2 regions of the Leifsonia sp. EB34 genome follow, and region 1 is predicted to be linked to the other one. Evidence: predicted binding sites of a transcription regulator. Region 1 holds the regulator's gene; the other holds the start of a gene.
The links. Region 1 encodes HrcA, which represses chaperone genes, less so after heat shock. Its sites were predicted from a motif close to TTNGCACTCGNNNNNNNCGAGTGCNAA; they were not measured.

Region 1 (4,409 bases):
GCGCACGATCGCCGCCCAGCGGTCGCGGCCCTTCACGACCTTGGCGCCCTCCCAGCGCGACACCGAGCGCGAGGCCGACCACGGCACCACCGCGTCGACCCCGAGCTCGGTGGCGGCCTGCACGGCGAGTTCGTCGCGGTCGCCCTTCGCCAGGGCCTGGACGAGCGTGATCGCCGGTTCGGCGCGCGGGACGCGCTCCACGGCCTCCACGTCGATGGTCAGCTCGGTGTTGGTCGCGACCAGCACCTCGCCCGACGCGACCAGGCCGCGGCCGTTGCCGATGAGGACGCTCTCGCCCGGGCGGGTGCGGTTCACCGTGGCGGCGTGCTTGGCCTCCGGGCCGGTCAGCGTGAGCCGGGCGCCCACCTCGACGTCGGTGAGGTCCTCACGCAGGTAGAGCGAGCTCATCGCCGGCCCGTCAGAGGTTGAGGAACCGGTCGCGGAGCTTCGCGAACAGGCCTTGCTGGAAGCGCGCGAGCGACGGCTCCGGGTTGTGGTGGGTCGCGGCGAACTTCTTGATCAGCTCCTTCTCCTTGTGGTCGAGCTTCGTCGGCGTGACCACCTGGATGCCCACCCGCAGGTCGCCGCGGCCGCTGCCGCGCAGGTGCGTGATGCCGCGGTCCTTCACTGAGATGATGTCGGCGCTCTGGGTGCCGGGCTTCAGCTCGAGCCGGATGTCGCCGTCGAGCGCCTTCACCGTCGCGGTGGTGCCGAGGATGGCGTCGGCCATCGAAAGCTCCAGCGTGCAGAGCAGGTCGTCGCCGTCGCGGCTGAACACGTCGTGGTGCTTGACCTTGATCTCCAGGTAGAGGTCGCCGTTCGGGCCGCCGGCGGGGCCGGCCTCGCCGGAGCCCGGCATCTGCAGCCGGAGGCCGGTGTCGACGCCGGCGGGGATGTCCACCGGAACGGTGCGGCGCGCGCGGACGCGGCCCTGGCCCTGGCAGGTGACGCACGGCGTGGCGATGACGGTGCCGTAGCCGCGGCAGCTCCCGCACGGGCTGGAGGTCATCACGTTGCCGAGCAGCGAGCGCACCGAGCGCTGGATGCTGCCCGTGCCATGGCAGATGTCGCAGGTGACGGGCGCAGTGCCGGGCTGGCAGCACGAGCCGTTGCAGGTCTCGCAGACGACCGCGGTGTCGACGTCCAGCTCGCGATGCGTGCCGAAGATGACCTCCTCGAGCTCGACTTCCACCCGCAGCAGGGCGTCCTGGCCGCGCTCGCGCCGGGACCGCGGGCCGCGGGTCGCGCCGCCTCCCCCGCCGAAGAACGTCTCGAAGATGTCGCCGAAGCCGGCGAAGTCGCCCGCGCCCCCGCCACCGCCGAAACCGGTCGGGCCGCCCAGGTCGTACTGCTGCCGCTGCTGCGGGTCGCTCAGCACGTCGTAGGCGTGGGTCACGAGCTTGAAGCGCTCCTGCGCCTCCGAGCTCGGGTTGACGTCCGGGTGCAGCTCGCGCGCGAGCCGGCGGTACGCCTTCTTGATCTCGTCGGGGGTGGCGTTGCGGTCAACGCCGAGGACTTCGTAGTGGTCGGCCACGTAAGGCTGTTCCTTCTGTTCGGTGCGTCGGAGTTCTGAGGTCTGGGGTCAGTCGCCGAGGAGGCGGGAGAGGTAGCGTGCCACGGCGCGAACCGCGGCCATGTTGCCGGAGTAGTCCATCCGGAGCGGTCCGAGCAGGCCCACCCGGGCCAGGTCGGAGCCGGAACTGTACCCGCTGGACATGACGGAGGTCTCGGTCAGGCCGATGACGGCGTTCTCGCGGCCGATGCTGACCGCGACCCCGTGCTGGTCGAGCGCCATCTCGTCGAAGAGCCGCAGCAGGACGACCTGCTCCTCGATGGCCTCCAGCACCGGGGTGATGGAGCCGGGGAAGTCGGTCTCGGTGCGCGCCAGGTTGGCCGCGCCCGCCATGAGCAGCTTGTCCTGCCGGTTGGCGGCGATCTGGTCGAGCAGGGCGCTCGCCACCGGTGCGACGAGGGCACGGGTCCGGTCGGTCAGGTGCTCGGGCAGCTCGCGCAGCCGCACGGCCGCGTCGGCCAGCGAGAGCCCGGCCGCAGCGCCGTTGATCGCGCCGCGGATCTCGGCGATCTCGGCCTCGTCCAGCTCGTCCTGCAGCTCGATCACGCGCTGTTCGACCGCACCTGAGTCGGTGATGAGCACGCTCAGCAGCCGGCGGGAGCCGAGCGCGACCAGCTCGATGTGCCGGATGCGCGAGCGCGCCACCGACGGGTACTGCACGAGCGCGACCTGGTTGGTGAGCTGCGACAGCAGCCGCACCGTGCGGGAGAGCACATCGTCGACGTCGACCGACTGGCCGAGGAACGTCTCGATCGCCGTGCGCTGCGCCGCCGACAGCGGCCTGGCCTCCGCGAGGTGGTCGACGAAGAGCCGGTAGCCCTTGTCCGTCGGCACCCGGCCGGAGGAGGTGTGCGGGGCGACGATCAGCTCCTCCTCCTCGAGGAGGGCCATGTCGTTGCGGATCGTCGCGGCCGAGACGCCGAACGCGTGCCGCTCCACGATGCTCTTGGAGCCGACCGGCTCGCGCGAGGCGACGTAGTCCTGGACGATGACGCGGAGCACTTCCAGACTGCGTTCCGAGACCATGCGAACCGCCTCCTGTCGTCGCTTCGGCACCCGAGGATCGAGCACGGGAAGACATCGAATGAACTGGCACTCGATGATCCTGAGTGCTAATCATAACGCGTCGGCGTCGGAGGGCGATCACGACGCGACACGGATCATTTACCGCGCGGCTCCGGCGCAGTACCCTGTGCGCACCGGCTCGGAAAGCCCCCGCAGCCGCCCACGAAAGGGTTCCTCTCATGACAGACCCGAACCAGCCCCCGGCCGACGGCCAGGGCGAACAGCCACCGCAACAGCCGTACGGCCAGCAGCCCTACGGGTCCGCGCCCGGCCAGCCCGCCGGCGCGGTGCCTCCCCAGCAGCCCACCGTCCCTCCGCAGCAGCCCTACGGGGCTCCGACCGGTCAGCCCGCCGGCGCCGTCCCGCCGCAGCAGCAGTACGCGGGCGCCGCGGCCGCTCCCCTCGACCCCGCGCAGGACAAGCAGTGGGCGTCGTTCGCCCACCTCGGCGGGATCCTCTGGTTCCTGCCGTCGCTGATCATCTGGCTGGTGTTCAAGGACCGGGGCCGGCTCACCGACCAGGAGGCCAAGGAGGCCCTGAACTGGCAGATCACCTGGATCCTGGCCTGGGTCGTCTCCCAGATCCTCGGCGTGATCATCGGCTCGTTCACGTTCGGCATCGGCTACCTGCTGTTCAGCCTCCTCATCCCGTGGCTGCTGTACATCGTCAACCTGGTGTTCTCGATCCTCGGGTTCGTGCGCGTGAACAGTGGAGGGACGTACCGGTACCCGCTGAACTTCCGCTTCATCAAGTAGCGCCGCCCCCTAGGCTGAGACGCGTCATTCCCACTCACCGGAGGAGAAAACGACCATGTCCGCAACGCCCCCGCCCCCGCCGCCTCCGCAGCAGCCGCCGCAGCAGCCGTACGGAGGCCAGCAGCCGCAGCTCAGCCCGGCCGACGAGAAGCTGTGGGCGACGCTCATCCACGTCGGCGGCATCCTGTTCAGCTTCATCCCCGCCCTCGTTGGCTACCTGGTGCTGAAGGACCGCGGCCCGTTCATCCGCTCGCACACCGCGACCGCGCTGAACTTCCAGATCACGCTGGCGATCGCCACCGTCGTCGGCTGGATCCTCAGCGTCGTCGGCATCGGCCTCATCATCATCTTCGCGGTCTGGGTGCTGAACATCGTGTTCAGCATCATCGCCGCGATCAGGGCGAACCAGGGCCAGTTCTACACGTATCCGATCGCCATCAAGTTCGTGAGCTGAGTCTCGAACTACTCCTCGGCGAGCAGCCGCCGCACGACGGCGTCCGCCAGCAGCCGCCCTCGCAGGGTCAGCACCACCGACCCGGCGAGGGCGGCTTTCGCGTCCACGAGGCCGTCGGCGATCAGGCCGGCGACCGCACGGCGGCCTTCGCCGGTGAGCTCCCCGGTGCGCAGCCCCTCCCGGATGCGGGTGAGCAGGAGGACCCGCTCCACCCGCCGGGTCTCGGCGTCGAGCGTCTCCCGGCCGGCCGCGGGCGACTCCCCCGCCAGGACCCGCTGCGCGTACGCGGCGGGATGCTTCACGTTCCACCAGCGCACGCCGCCGACGTGGCTGTGGGCGCCGGGCCCGACACCCCACCAGTCGTGCCCGAGCCAGTAGGCGAGGTTGTGCCGGGAGCGGTGCGCCTCGTCCGTCGCCCAATTGCTGACCTCGTACCAGCCGTAGCCCGCCGCGCCGAGCCGCGCGTCGGCGAGCTCGTACATGTCCGCCTCGAGGTCGTCGTCGGGCTCCTGCACCGCGCCGGAGTGGATCTGCCGCGCCAGCTTGGTCCCCGGCTCCACGA
Region 2 (4,409 bases), 1.0 Mb from region 1:
GGACGTCCGCCGCGCGGGCGGCGAGCGAGGCCTCGTACACCGCGGTCACCTGCGGCACGCCGACGCCGGCGACGACGCGGGTGGTGCAGATGGAGCCCGGGCCGACGCCGACCTTGATGGCGTCGGCGCCCGCGTCGATGAGCGCCTGCGCGCCGGAGCGGGTCGCGACGTTGCCGCCGATGACGTCGACGTGCGAGGCGCGCGGCTCGTGCTTGAGGCGGTGGATGATGTCGAGCACGCCGGCGGAGTCGCCGTTGGCGGTGTCCACCACGATGACGTCCACCCCGGCGTCGACCAGGGTCATCGCGCGGTCCCAGGCGTCGCCGAAGAAGCCGATCGCGGCGCCGACGCGCAGGCGGCCCTCGTCGTCCTTGGTGGCGTTCGGGTACTTCTCGCTCTTGTCGAAGTCCTTGACGGTGATGAGCCCGCGCAGGCGCCCGTCCGCGTCCACGAGCGGGAGCTTCTCGATCTTGTGCTCGGCGAAGATCGCGACCGCGGAGTCGGGGTCGATGCCGACCGGGGCGGTGATGAGCGGCATGCGGGTCATGACGTCGCGCACCAGGGTGGTGGAGCGCTCGAACGGGGAGACGAAGCGCATGTCGCGGTTGGTGATGATGCCGACGAGCTTGCCGTCGCCCTCCACGACCGGAAGGCCGGAGACGCGGAACTGCCCGCAGAGGAGGTCGACCTCCTCGACGGTGGCGTCCGGCGTGGTGGTCACCGGGTTGGTGATCATGCCCGACTCGGACCGCTTCACCTTGTCGACGTTGGTCGCCTGGTCCTCGATGGAGAGGTTGCGGTGGATGATGCCGATACCGCCGTGACGGGCCATGGCGACGGCCATGCGCGACTCGGTCACGGTGTCCATGGCGCTGGACAGGAGCGGGGTCGCCATGCTGATCCGCTTGGTCAGGCGAGTCGAGGTGTCCGCCTCACTCGGGATGACGTCGGTGTGCCCGGGAAGGAGCATGACGTCGTCGTAGGTCAAACCGATGAATCCGAACGGATCCGCCTGGTCCATTTCACCCCTATCAAGGTCGCGCGAGTGGTTGATGTCCAATGCTAACGGCTCAACCTGGGCGGATATTCCGGCCCCCTTACTCCACCGTTGCGAGATCCAGCTCCGCCTGCTTCTTTCCCTGTCGGGCCGCCACGATCATGTCGACGCTGAGGATGGCGAGCGCCAGCCAGACGATCGCGAAGCCGACCCAGCGCTCCGGCGGCATCGCCTCGTGCAGCAGCGCGACGCCGACCAGGAACTGGATGAACGGAGCGAAGTACTGGATGAAGCCCATGTAGACCAGGGGCAAGCGGCGGGAGGCCGCGGCGAAGAACAGCAGGGGCACCGCCGTGATGACGCCCGCGCCGATCATGGCGACGGTGTGCCAGGGGCTCACCGTGCCGATCGTGAGGCCGACGGTGAGGCTCACGACGACGAGCTGCACGGTCGCGACCGGGGTCAGCCACATCGTCTCCAGGGTCAGCCCCGAGACGGCGTCGACCCGACCGCCGACGCGCTTCTTGATGAGGCCGTAGAAGCCGAACGAGAACGCGAGGATGAGCGCGATCCACGGGACCTGCCCGTAGCCGATCGCGAGCACGACGACGGCGACGATGCTGACGCCGACCGCGACCCACTGGGCGATGCGGAGGCGCTCGCGCTGGACGAGGACGCCGAGGAAGACGGTCACGATCGGGTTGATGAAGTAGCCGAGGGCGGCCTCCACCACGTGGCCGCTGACCGTGGCCAGCACGTAGGTCTGCCAGTTGACGTAGATCAGCGCGCCGGCGAGGCCCATCGTGAACAGGACCCTGCGGTCTTTCAGCAGGGCGCCGAACGTGCGCCACGCACGCGTGACGGTGAGCGCGATCGCGCAGAACACCAGCGAGAACAGCACGCGCCAGGCGACGATCTCCCAGGCGCTGGCCGGCGCGAGCGCCAGGAAGTAGATGGGGAGGATGCCCCAGAGGACGTAGGCGCTGACCGCGTAGGTGAGACCGGACCTGCGGTGTTCGGAGAGGGGCTGCGGCACTCCCACGACACTACTCCGAACCGGCGACACGGACGGACGCGGAGGCGAGCGCGACGGCGGCCGCGCTCGCCGGCCCGCAGGGACGACGAAGGCCCGGGCGCAGCAGCGCCCGGGCCCCGGTCGAAAGAAGGTGCGTCAGCGGACGACGACCGCGAGGACGTCGCGAGCCGAGAGGACCAGGTAGTCCTCGCCGCCGAACTTGACCTCGGTGCCGCCGTACTTGGAGTAGATCACCTTGTCGCCGACGGCGACGTCGAGCGGCACGCGGTTGCCGTTGTCGTCGATGCGGCCCGGTCCGACGGCGACGACCTCGCCCTCCTGGGGCTTCTCCTTGGCGGTGTCGGGGATGACCAGACCGGAAGCAGTGGTCTGCTCAGCCTCGACCTGCTTGATGACGATGCGATCTTCGAGCGGCTTGATGGAGACCGACACGGTTGACCTCTTTCTTTGGTGAACTCAGTCTTTGCGAACTCAATGCGTCTGCGCGGCTTGCGTTAGCAAACTCGCACGGAGAGTGCTAACACGAGTCTAGGGGGTGCGTTAGCAGTCCCGCAACGTGAGTGCCAGAAGGTACCGTGGTGCACATGGACCGGTCCGAACTCGTCGAGCTGCTGAGCCCCGAAGGGCTGCGCCTGCTCGACTCGCTGCCCCCGTACCGGTCCGAGAAGGACGTGCTCGCGATGGTCACGGACCTCCGCAAGCAGGGCCACTCGCCCGGGCTGGTCGCGGCGGTCCTGACGCAGGCGAAGCTGCGCAAGAAGGCGGTCGGCAAGTTCGGCGAGTTCGCCTCCCGGATGCTGTTCACCGAGGCGGGACTGGAGCAGGCGACGCGGCTGTCGGTGGCGGCGCGGCATGCTGCCCGGTTCCGGGCGGCGGGGCTCACCCGCATCGCGGACCTCGGCTGCGGCATCGGCGGCGACGCGCTCGCCCTCGCGGCCCTCGACCTGGAGGTCACGGCGGTGGACGCCGATGAGGTCACTGCTGCCATCGCCGCCTTCAACCTCGCGCCGTTCCCCTCCGCGACCGTCGAGCACCGCCGTGCGGAGGACGTGAGCCTGCGCGCCATCGACGGCGTCTTCCTCGACCCGGCCCGGCGCACGGCCGGGCACACGGACACCGACCGGCTGACCGATCCCGACGACTACACGCCGTCGCTCGGCTTCGCCTACGAGCTGGCGACCGGCCGCTCGGTGGGGCTGAAGCTCGGTCCCGGCTTCGATCGGGACCTCATCCCGTCGACCGCGGAAGCCCAGTGGGTGTCCGCGGACGGGCAGGTCGTCGAGCTCGGGCTGTGGTTCGGCGCGCTCGCCCGGTCGGGCATCCGGCGCGCCGCCCTGGTGCTGCGCGGCGACGAGGCGAACGAACTCACCTCCGAGACGGACAGCGAGGACGCCGAGACCGGCGAGCTCGGCGAGTACCTCTACGAGCCGGACGGCGCTGTCATCCGAGCGCGCCTGATCGGGGACCTCGCCCGGCGGCTCGACGGGCGGATGCTCGGCGACGGGATCGCCTACATCACCGCGGACCAGCCGGTGTCGACGCCGTTCGCCGCAGGCTTCCGCATCCTCGAGACCTTGCCGTTCGCAGAGAAGGACCTCAAGAAGGCGTTGCGGGCGCGCGGGATTGGCACGCTGGAGATCAAGAAGCGCGGCGTGGACGTCGACCCCGCCGCACTCCGGACACGCCTCAAGCTCTCGGGCGACCGGCCGGCGACACTGATCCTCACCCGGGTCGCGGGGCGTCACACCGCCTTGCTCGCCGAGCGCGTCTGACCGGCTCGGATCGTCTGGGCGCCGCGGATCGTCCGACCGCTCCGGCTCAGTGCCCGGCGCCGGTCAGTACCGGTAGGTGTTCGACAGGTTGGCCAGGATGATGCCCCACACGATCCAGAAGACGATCGCGATGACGATCGCGACGAATCCCAGGATGATGCCGGTGAGCCAGAAGCCCCTGGCCTGCGGCTCCTTGGTGCGGCCGATGAAGCCGAGGACGATCGCGGCCACGGCGAACAGCGCGCCGATCCCGAACGCGAAGTTCAGGATGATGCCGGCGATGCCGCCGACGAGCGACAGGATGCTGAGGATGGGCGATTTGGTGGCGGGACCCGTGGCGTAGGGCTGGGCATAGCCGGGCGCGGGCTGACCGTACGCCGGCTGACCGTAACCGGGTTGACCGGGCTGCTGGCCGTAGGGCTGCTGGCCGTACGGCTGCTGCGGCTGCCCGTACGGCTGCTGCGGCTGACCATACGGCTGCTGCGGCTGCCCGTACGGCTGCTGCGGCTGGCCATACGGCTGCTGCGGCTGCCCGTACGGCTGCTGCGGCGCGCCGTACCCGGGGGCGGCCGGCTGCGCGGGAGGGGCGACCGGGGGCGTCGGC

Region 2: the regulator HrcA is predicted to act here: its motif matches at 2,574-2,600, upstream of groES (co-chaperone GroES).

What each region holds. Positions count from the first base shown of each region.
Region 1 is NZ_JBGCCV010000002.1:1,214,295-1,218,703, reverse strand. It holds gene ABIA36_RS15245 (16S rRNA (uracil(1498)-N(3))-methyltransferase) at 1-408, opposite strand, end outside; gene dnaJ (molecular chaperone DnaJ) at 419-1,534, opposite strand; gene hrcA (heat-inducible transcriptional repressor HrcA) at 1,583-2,599, opposite strand; gene ABIA36_RS15230 (DUF4870 domain-containing protein) at 2,818-3,393, shown strand; gene ABIA36_RS15225 (DUF4870 domain-containing protein) at 3,449-3,847, shown strand; gene hemW (radical SAM family heme chaperone HemW) at 3,856-4,409, opposite strand, start outside.
Region 2 is NZ_JBGCCV010000002.1:204,871-209,279, reverse strand. It holds gene guaB (IMP dehydrogenase) at 1-1,021, opposite strand, end outside; gene rarD (EamA family transporter RarD) at 1,098-2,033, opposite strand; gene groES (co-chaperone GroES) at 2,169-2,465, opposite strand; gene ABIA36_RS10460 (SAM-dependent methyltransferase) at 2,618-3,805, shown strand; gene ABIA36_RS10455 (DUF4190 domain-containing protein) at 3,869-4,409, opposite strand, start outside.